Regions from separate parts of the Nocardia sp. NPDC004278 genome, predicted to be linked through region 2. Evidence: riboswitches for the same ligand, from Rfam matches in the RefSeq annotation. Region 2 holds a riboswitch; the other holds the start of a gene.
The links. A riboswitch is a leader RNA that binds a small molecule or an ion and turns the genes downstream of it on or off. The one in region 2 is predicted to bind ZMP and ZTP.
Positions count from the first base shown of each region.

Region 1: linked by a shared signal. The riboswitch ahead of ACWEO2_RS18520 (phosphoribosylaminoimidazolecarboxamide formyltransferase) and the one ahead of glyA (serine hydroxymethyltransferase) in region 2 are both predicted to bind ZMP and ZTP.

Region 1 is NZ_JBSGEQ010000010.1:252,271-256,527, forward strand. Features, by position in the region: gene ACWEO2_RS18510 (ketopantoate reductase family protein) at 1-17, shown strand, start outside; partial or broken gene ACWEO2_RS18515 (Tn3 family transposase) at 487-1,444, shown strand; ZMP/ZTP riboswitch at 1,493-1,573, shown strand; partial or broken gene ACWEO2_RS18520 (phosphoribosylaminoimidazolecarboxamide formyltransferase) at 1,596-2,750, shown strand; gene ACWEO2_RS18525 (ROK family transcriptional regulator) at 3,666-4,257, opposite strand, start outside.
Region 2 is NZ_JBSGEQ010000027.1:8,550-12,806, forward strand. Features, by position in the region: gene ACWEO2_RS31985 (nitroreductase family deazaflavin-dependent oxidoreductase) at 1-132, opposite strand, end outside; gene ACWEO2_RS31990 (PaaI family thioesterase) at 166-642, opposite strand; gene ACWEO2_RS31995 (TetR/AcrR family transcriptional regulator) at 813-1,382, shown strand; ZMP/ZTP riboswitch at 1,432-1,516, shown strand; gene glyA (serine hydroxymethyltransferase) at 1,631-2,926, shown strand; gene ACWEO2_RS32005 (hypothetical protein) at 3,119-3,424, shown strand; gene ACWEO2_RS32010 (hypothetical protein) at 3,608-4,045, opposite strand; gene ACWEO2_RS32015 (ESX secretion-associated protein EspG) at 4,128-4,257, opposite strand, start outside.

The DNA.
Region 1 (4,257 bases), on a different contig from region 2:
ATGCAAGGGGCCGATAGACAGAGGCACTGCCGGACTCCGACCATCCGTCTCACACAGATGAGGCCAACTCGCCGGATACCTCAGATCAACGAGACTGCCTCAGCCTCAACGAGGACAGTTCAGCCGGAACCGGACGCGTTCCAGCACGCGGGGTCACGAATCGCGTTGGGTTCCCACTGAAAAAGCTTCAGCGTGGATGAACCCACTGTTTTCCGTTCAGCAAGTTATGGACTCAGGGTGCGGAGAAAGTTCATCAGCTTTTCGTCCACGACTTGGTATGGATCGCGCCCGTCATCTTTGCGCTGAGCCATTGTGACCAGGTCATCGTCGCTCAGAAAGACGATCATCTTTCCAGATCCAAAGTTTGGCTCCGTCCACGCTCTCCGACGTGCAGCAATGGCCGATTGACTTGGGTCGCTTCGAGATACGAGCAGGCCGAACATCCGAAACGCCATGGGAAGGAGGTACTGACTTATTGATTCGACTTCCCGCTTCGACGGGCAGCGGTTCCCCACACGCGGCAAATCCCTCACCGCCAGAGCTCTGAGCAGATATTTCGCCGAGGAGGGCTCTCCACCTACACCCATGTCACCGATCAGCATGCGACCTATGGAACGAAGATCATCGTCGCGACGAAACGGGAGGCACATTATGTGCTCGATGAAATCCTGGGCAACGCAACCGATCTGCCGATCACCGAGCACGCGACGGATACGCACGGGGTCACCCTGGTGAACTTCGGTCTGTTCGATCTGCTCGGGTTGCAGCTCTCGCCCCGGATCCGGGACCTGGGCAGGGTCACCCTGTACCGGTCGGGCCCTCGGGCCGAGGCCGAGGCGCGGTTCCCGCACGCGGGGCCGCTGCTGACCCGCAAGCTGAATCTGGATCTCATCGCCGAGCACTATGACGATCTGCTGCGGCTGGCCGGATCGCTGAAGTTCGGACACGCCACCGCCTCGCTGCTGGTCGGCAAGCTCTCCGCGTCCGGCCGCCAGAACGCTCTCGCGGCGGCGCTCAAAGAGTACGGGGCGCTGCGCCGCACCATCTACGCCGCGAAATACCTGTCGGACCCGGACTATCGGCGGCGCATCGCCCGCCAGCTCAACAAGGGCGAGTCCCTGCACGCGCTGCGCCGAGACCTGCTGTATGCCCATGAGGGCATGATCCGCGCGAGGCACCTGGAGGGCCAGACCGAGCAGGCATGGTGCCTGACCCTCGCCGCGAACGCGGTAATCGCTTGGACTACAGAGTATTACGGGCTCGCGGTCGAGCAGATGCGGCGCGAGGGTCGCCGCATCGATGACGAGGTGCTGTCCCATATCTCGCCGGCGCACAGTGAGAACATCAACTCTTCGGTGCCATCGAGGTCGATATCGACGCCGAGCTCGCCCAGCTCGGCCCCACCGGCTACCGACCGCTACGGGTTCGCGACACCTTGTTCTGATCCACGCCCCATCAGGTGGCGTGACTTGGTCGCGCCGTCGTGCTCTACAGTTGCACGTGCGACTGGCGTCACGTGGACCTGACCACGAGGAAGCGCAAGATCGGAGCGTCGTCCGCCTGGGTGCTCCCGAACTCGAGTTCGGGAATGGAGCACGACAATGGATTTGCGGTACGGCATGAATCCTCATCAGCGGGCCCGCATCGTCGACGGCAGCGCCGATCACATCCGCGTGCTGCACGGGTCCGCATCGATGATCAACTATCTCGACGCGCTCAATGCCTGGCAACTGGTTACAGACGCGCAACACGCGACTGGCAGAGCGGCTGCTGCCTCGTTCAAGCACGTCTCCCCGGCAGGAGCTGCGCTGGACGGGATGCTCGACGACACCATGCGCGAGACCTGGGGGTTGGGCACCGCGCGGCTGGGATCGCTGGCCGCAGCATATGTCCGGGCTCGCGACGCCGACCCGCGATCGTCATACGGAGACATGATCGCGGTGTCCGAGCCCGTCGACGACGAGCTGGCTGAAATGCTAGGCGCAGTGGTGTCCGACGGCATCATCGCGCCGGGCTACGCGCCCGGGACCGTAGCGAAGCTGGCCCGCAAAAAACAGGGCCGCTTCCTCGTGGTCGAGATCGACCCCACCTACCAACCCCCGACCACCGAGATCCGGACCGTATTCGGCGTCGCAATCGAGCAGGACCACGATCGGCAGCCGATCACCACCGAACTGCTCCGCTCGGCCGACGGCCCCACGCTCACCGATGCCTCAGCCACAGATGCGTTGCTGGGCATGATCACTGCCCGTTTCACCCAGTCGAACACGGTGGTCTTCGTGCGCGATGGAATGACCGTCGGCGTCGGAGCCGGGCAGCAGTCCCGTGTCGACTGCACCCAACTGGCCGGGGCCAAGGCGCGAACGTGGTGGATGCGCCGCCATCACAGCATCCGGACCCTTCCCCTGCCGACGGATCTGCCACGCCAGCAGCGGCTGAACTGGCAGATCGCCCTCGCCGCAGGCACTCTCACCGAGACCCAGCACGGCGAACTCGCAGAACTACTCACCCAGCCGGGCAATCCGATCGAGGACCGGGAACGTGTCAGATGGAACCGACGGCTCGCCGGCCTCACCATGGTGTCCGACGGCTATCTCCCGTTCCGAGACAATGTCGACGTCGCTGCCGAACACGGAGTCGCCGTCATTGTCGAACCGGCGGGAGCCCTTCACGCCGACACGATCGCCAACGCGTGCCGCGAGCACCACATCAGACTTGCACGCACGGAACTCCGAATGTTCCATCACTGACCGGATTGCACCGCGTGAACCGCAGCGACGGGCGCCATGCAACTTCGCATGGCAGTCGGACCCCGTCTCGCGAACGAAGGTTCGCGAGACACAGTGAGCCGCTGAAGATTCCGGCAGGTCGGATACCGTCGAATCTGTAACGCTTGTCGTGTACGCGCCAACGTCAACCTGTCGGAGGTTCGCAATACACTCCTGAGCCATGCGCATCGGCTAGGGACGGCGGCTACGCCGATATCCGTTGTTTTTTCGGCGATTACTACCGGGACCCCAAGACCGAACAGGCTGCCGAACCGGCAGCGTGTCCCCTCCCCCACGATGATCGCGGTCCACCGGCTGTCGCGGTCGAAGTCGTCGACCGCTGGACCGGGACGTCCCGCGGGCCCGTCACCGTCGCGGACGGGTACTGCCCCGGCGCGGCGCACCCACGAAGAGATCTTGCGTGAGGCCGGGGTTCGGCCACGCCACCGAGTACCCTCTGGCGGGATTCGTCAGGTCCGCGAGCAGTCGCGCGGCTTCCCGGCGACGGTGCCATGGCACCGACCGCGACTGCCCGATAATTGCGCCCGGCTACACGCTGGCCGACCCCGTACACGCCGCTATCGCACATGAATTCACCAGCACGGCCCGCATCGCCCTAGCCCGCATCAACCCACGCCAAGCCGAGGCACCTGATCCTGCGCTACGGCCTGGACGGCCAACCAGAACGGTCATTCAGCCAGATCGGCCGTCACCTCGGTCGTGCTCGGCGGGAGGCTATGCGACATCCCTGGTCACCGATGGGACCGCGGCATGCCGGATGTTGGCGCTGAGCGCAGCCGGCTGACCGAAATCTGCAGTCTCCCAGTGTCGCCCACGGTGTCGTCGGCGTGTGGCACCGTCGCTCCACACATCCGGTGGTCCGGGTGCCGATGCCGGTCAGTGACGCACCTCGTCGAGCAGTGCGTTGATCGCGTCCGGGGCCAGGATGCGGTCGAGGATCATGGCGGCGCAGGCTTGGATGCCGGTGGGGGCGTCGTCGGCGCCGGGCTCGATGCGCAGGTTGCTGGTGGCCAGCGCCGAGGAATACTGGTAGATCCGTTCCCGCAGGCCGGCCACCATCGGTTCGAAAGCGTGCGAGAGATCGCCGCGCACGACGACGACGGCGGGGTTGAGCAGGTTGACCGCGGCGGCCAGCACCTCACCGATGCGCCGGCCGGCCTCGCGCACCAGCCGCACCGCGTCCGGGTCACCGCCCCGTGCGAGCTCCGCCAGTTCCGGCAGGCCGGACAGCGGTCGGCCGAGATCGGTGAACCGGTCCAGCAGCGCCCACCCGGCCGCCTCGGTCTCCAAGCAGCCGCGGTCGCCACAGCGGCAAGGCCGATCATCGACACCACCGAGCTTGATGTGCCCGATCTCGCCGGCCGCGCCCCAGGCACCCCGCAGCAGCCGTCCACCGGCGATGATGCCCGCACCGATACCGGTAGACGTCTTGAGCACCAGCAGGTCGTCGACCCCAGGGTGGTGCCTG
Region 2 (4,257 bases):
CAGTTCGGCGAGCAACGCGGAGCGGATGCCGATCCGATCCAGCAGTCCGACAGCGGGATTGACGATATAGCGGCCGATGAAGCGTTCGCGCCGGAACTTGCGCACGGTTGCTGCGGTGGTGCGCTGACTCATGGTGTTCTCCTTCGTCAGCCTGCGGGTTCCGGCTCAGCGGAAGATGACGCAGGTGGTGGTGCCGTGTGCGACCAGACGGCCCTGGTCGTCGACGATGCGGCCTTCGGCGGTGGCCGTGGTGCGGCCGATGTGGATGGTGGTGCCGGTCGCGATCAGGCGACTGCCGTGGGTCGGCACCGCGCGGATGTAGTTGATCTTCAGTTCCAGCGTCGTATAGCCGACACCGGCGTCGAGGGTGGTGTGCACGGCGCAGCCCATGACCGAATCGAGCAGGGTCGCGCAGATGCCGCCGTGCGTGGTGCCGAGCGGATTGGCGAAATCCGGGCGGGTCCGCAGCCCGAAGACCACTTCGCCGTGCTCGATCTGCTCGGCCTCCATGCCGAGCAGATCGCCGATGAACGGCGGCCGCCCCGGCGTCGTCATCGCGGTGCGCACCAGTTCGAGTCCGGACATCTCGGCCAGGTCGGTCGGTGCCCCTGACTGCGCCTCGCTAGCGCTCGGCTCCGTCATGACCACCAGTGTGGCTGTGTCGGATGTTCGCTCGCTGCGCTCGCTCATATGAATCAATCCCGTCTTTCGGTGAACCGATCGGTCCACATCTGTCATGATTGGAGCATGGACCGATCGGTTCACGCAACCATGAGTGCGCGAACAATGGACACAGCCCAGGGAGGACAGCGATGACCGTGGGTCCGCGCGACCGACTGATCGAAAGCGCCATCGAGCTGGTTCGTGAGCAGGGTGTGCACGCGGCCGGGCTCGCCGCCCTGCTCGAGCGCAGCCATGCCTCTCGGAATTCGCTCTACCAGCACTTTCCATCCGGTAAGAGCGAGCTGGTCGAGGTCGCGACCAAGACGGCGGGTGAGCGCCTGGCCGCCGTAATGGACAAGATCACCGCGACCGGCGCGCCAGCGCAATGGGCGAGTGCGCTCACCGGCTGGTGGCAGCGCGCCCTCACGCGCAGCTCGTTCACCACGGGCTGCCCGATCGTCGGTGCCGCACTCGCCGAATCCGAACCGGATGTGCAGGCGGCGGCGGGCGCCGCCTTCACCGAGTGGACCGACCGACTCGCCAACGCATTGTGCGACAACGGTCTATCGGGCGAGCAGGCGCGCTCACTGGCCGGATTCGTGATCAGTGCGCTGGAGGGCGCCATCATCCAATCCCGGGCGCTGAAATCCACTCGGCCCCTCGACGACGCGGAGATTCACCTCACCGCTCTGCTGCGGTCCGCCGTACCCGAGGCTTGACGCGCGGGCCGGCAGAGGCGTATCGGCCCGTCGCGCACCCGCGGATAAGATGGTCGGACGCGACTGGCGCACTCGAGGTGGAAGCAACCACCGGGAAGCACCCTCGCCCCGCACCGCGCGCCTGGGTGCCGGGCTCATGGGCTTCGGGGTGCGCACCCCGGGGCATCCGGACCACGGAGGTTGCTATGCACACCGAGACGCAGAACCCCCTGATCGACGCGGCGCGGACGGCCAATAGACTCGATCAGGTGACGCAGACGACCGCCTCTGTCAATACCCAATCTCTCGGTGAGCTCGATCCCGAGCTCGCTGCCGCGATGGCAGGCGAACTCGCCCGCGAACGCGACACCCTCGAGATGATCGCCTCGGAGAACTTCGTGCCGCGCGCGGTGCTGCAGGCGCAGGGCAGCGTGCTCACCAATAAGTACGCCGAGGGCTACCCGGGCCGTCGCTACTACGGTGGCTGCGAGCACGTCGACGTCGTGGAGACCCTCGCCCGCAACCGCGCCAAGGAGCTCTTCGACGCCGAATTCGCGAATGTGCAGCCACATTCCGGCGCACAGGCCAATGCCGCGGTGCTGATGGCGCTGATGGAGCCGGGCGACCGGCTGCTCGGCCTGGACCTCGCGCACGGTGGTCACCTCACCCACGGCATGCGGCTGAACTTCTCCGGCAAGCTCTACGAAGTGCATTCCTATGGGGTCAGCAAGGAAGACCACCGTATAGATATGGAGGAGCTGCGCAAGACTGCGCTCGCCGCCCGTCCGAAGGTGATCGTCGCGGGCTGGTCGGCCTACCCGCGGCACCAGGACTTCGCCGCGTTCCGGGAGATCGCCGATGAGGTCGGTGCCAAGCTGTGGGTCGATATGGCCCACTTCGCCGGTCTGGTCGCCGCCGGGCTGCATCCCTCGCCGGTGCCCTACGCCGATGTGGTGTCCTCCACCGTGCACAAGACCCTCGGCGGTCCGCGCTCCGGGCTGATCCTGGCCAAGCAGGAGTACGCCAAGAAGCTCAACAGCTCGGTATTCCCGGGGCAGCAGGGCGGCCCGCTCATGCATGTGATCGCCGCCAAGGCCGTGGCGTTCAAGATCGCGGCGAGCGCCGAATTCAAGGAGCGTCAGGAGCGCACCCTGTCCGGTGCGAAGATCCTGGCCGAGCGGCTCGGCGGCGCCGATGTCAAGGACAAGGGCATCAGCGTCCTCACCGGCGGTACCGATGTGCATCTGGTGCTCGTCGACCTGCGCAACTCCGAAATCGATGGTCAGCAGGGTGAGGATCTGCTGCACGAAATCGGAATCACCGTGAACCGCAATGCCGTTCCGTTCGACCCGCGCCCCCCGATGGTCACCTCCGGCCTGCGCATCGGCACCGCCGCGCTGGCCACCCGTGGCTTCGGCGATGCCGAGTTCACCGAGGTCGCCGACATCATCGCCACCGCGCTCGCGGGTGGTTCCGATGTCGACGCGCTGCGCGCGCGGGTCAGCAAGCTGGCTCGGGAACTGCCGCTCTACAACGGTCTCGAGGACTGGCGTCTGCTCGGCTGATCCCGGTTCGATTCGATTCGCCTGGGAACTCGGCTTCGCGTCGACAGCAACCCTGCGGTTGTGTGCGCGCTGGCCGGGTTTCCAGGCGAATTCGTTCGGTGCGTACCGGGTCGCGGGGGCGAATGTCGCAGCAGTTGTGTCAAGGGCGAATTGCGCTTACCTTTGTCGGTGAATTTCCGGCAATGGGGTTGAATGGTGAAGCGTCAGTACGTATTCGGTGTGGGTATCGCGGTCTTCGCGGCGGCGATGCTCGGTGTCGGTGCCCCGGTGGCCAGTGCCAAGGAGGTGGCGCCGGGCGTCAGTTGCAGTGCCGACCTGTGCGACAACGACACCGATGAGGTGTACCGCGTGACGGGCTACGGATATTGCGACGGTGAGTTGAACGCACTGACCCAGTCGCTCCAGCCGCATTCCACTGAGCGGATCACCTGCCTCGGTGGCGACGCGGTGGAAGGCTTTTCGGCCAACGGCGCGTTCGTCTCCAACTTCCCCGGGTAGACCAGGCCTTCGGGGGCGCTGGTTTGCACGGCCGCGTTCTTTCGTGAATTCCGTTGACGCAGCCGACACTCCGAAAGTGGCCGTCGAATCAGCCGGGCCGCAACAGCTCTGGCAATGCGTACCCCGCGATTACTTGGCGGGCACGCTGGCATCGGTCCGGATTCGACTCGACGGCAACCGAATTCAGGATGGGAGTTGAATACCCTTGGCGGCAGCCAACTTCGCGATCTGCTCCATCTCGTCGATGGCGACCGCGACGTAGGCGCGCAGTTGGCCATCGTCATCGCGGCGCAGCAGGTATTCGTAATCGCAGTCGGTCAGCAGATTGCCTTCGACGTCGCAGAAGTGCCAGCGGACGTGCAGGCGGGTGATGCGATCGGTGAGATCCACATGCTCGAGCACCGTGTGGTCGACGCTGGCCAGGCCGAGCGCCTGATACAGCGGATAGGACTGCTCGAGGCCCTTCGCCATCTCGGCGGTGGTGGCGATGGATCCCACGAAAGCGTCGGTGACCATGGTTCCCGGCGCACCCCACTGCGCGACCGAACGCTGCGCGTCGAACGCGCTCAACGCTTCCTGATACTCGACTAGATAGGATTCGATTTCCTCGGCGGTTGTCATCCGACAAACCTATCGAGCGCCCAACTTCCCATGAACCACCTGGGTATTCCCATCGCGGTCAGGGTCAGCGGGCACGCGGATCCTATTGGTCCATGCGCGCTTTCGCGCGGACGATGGACTCATCGAGATACCGCGTGATGTCGGCGCTGTTGGCGGGGCGGATCATCAGGGCGCGGTTGGCGGGGACCTCGCAGTAGCGGCCGCCCTTGGTG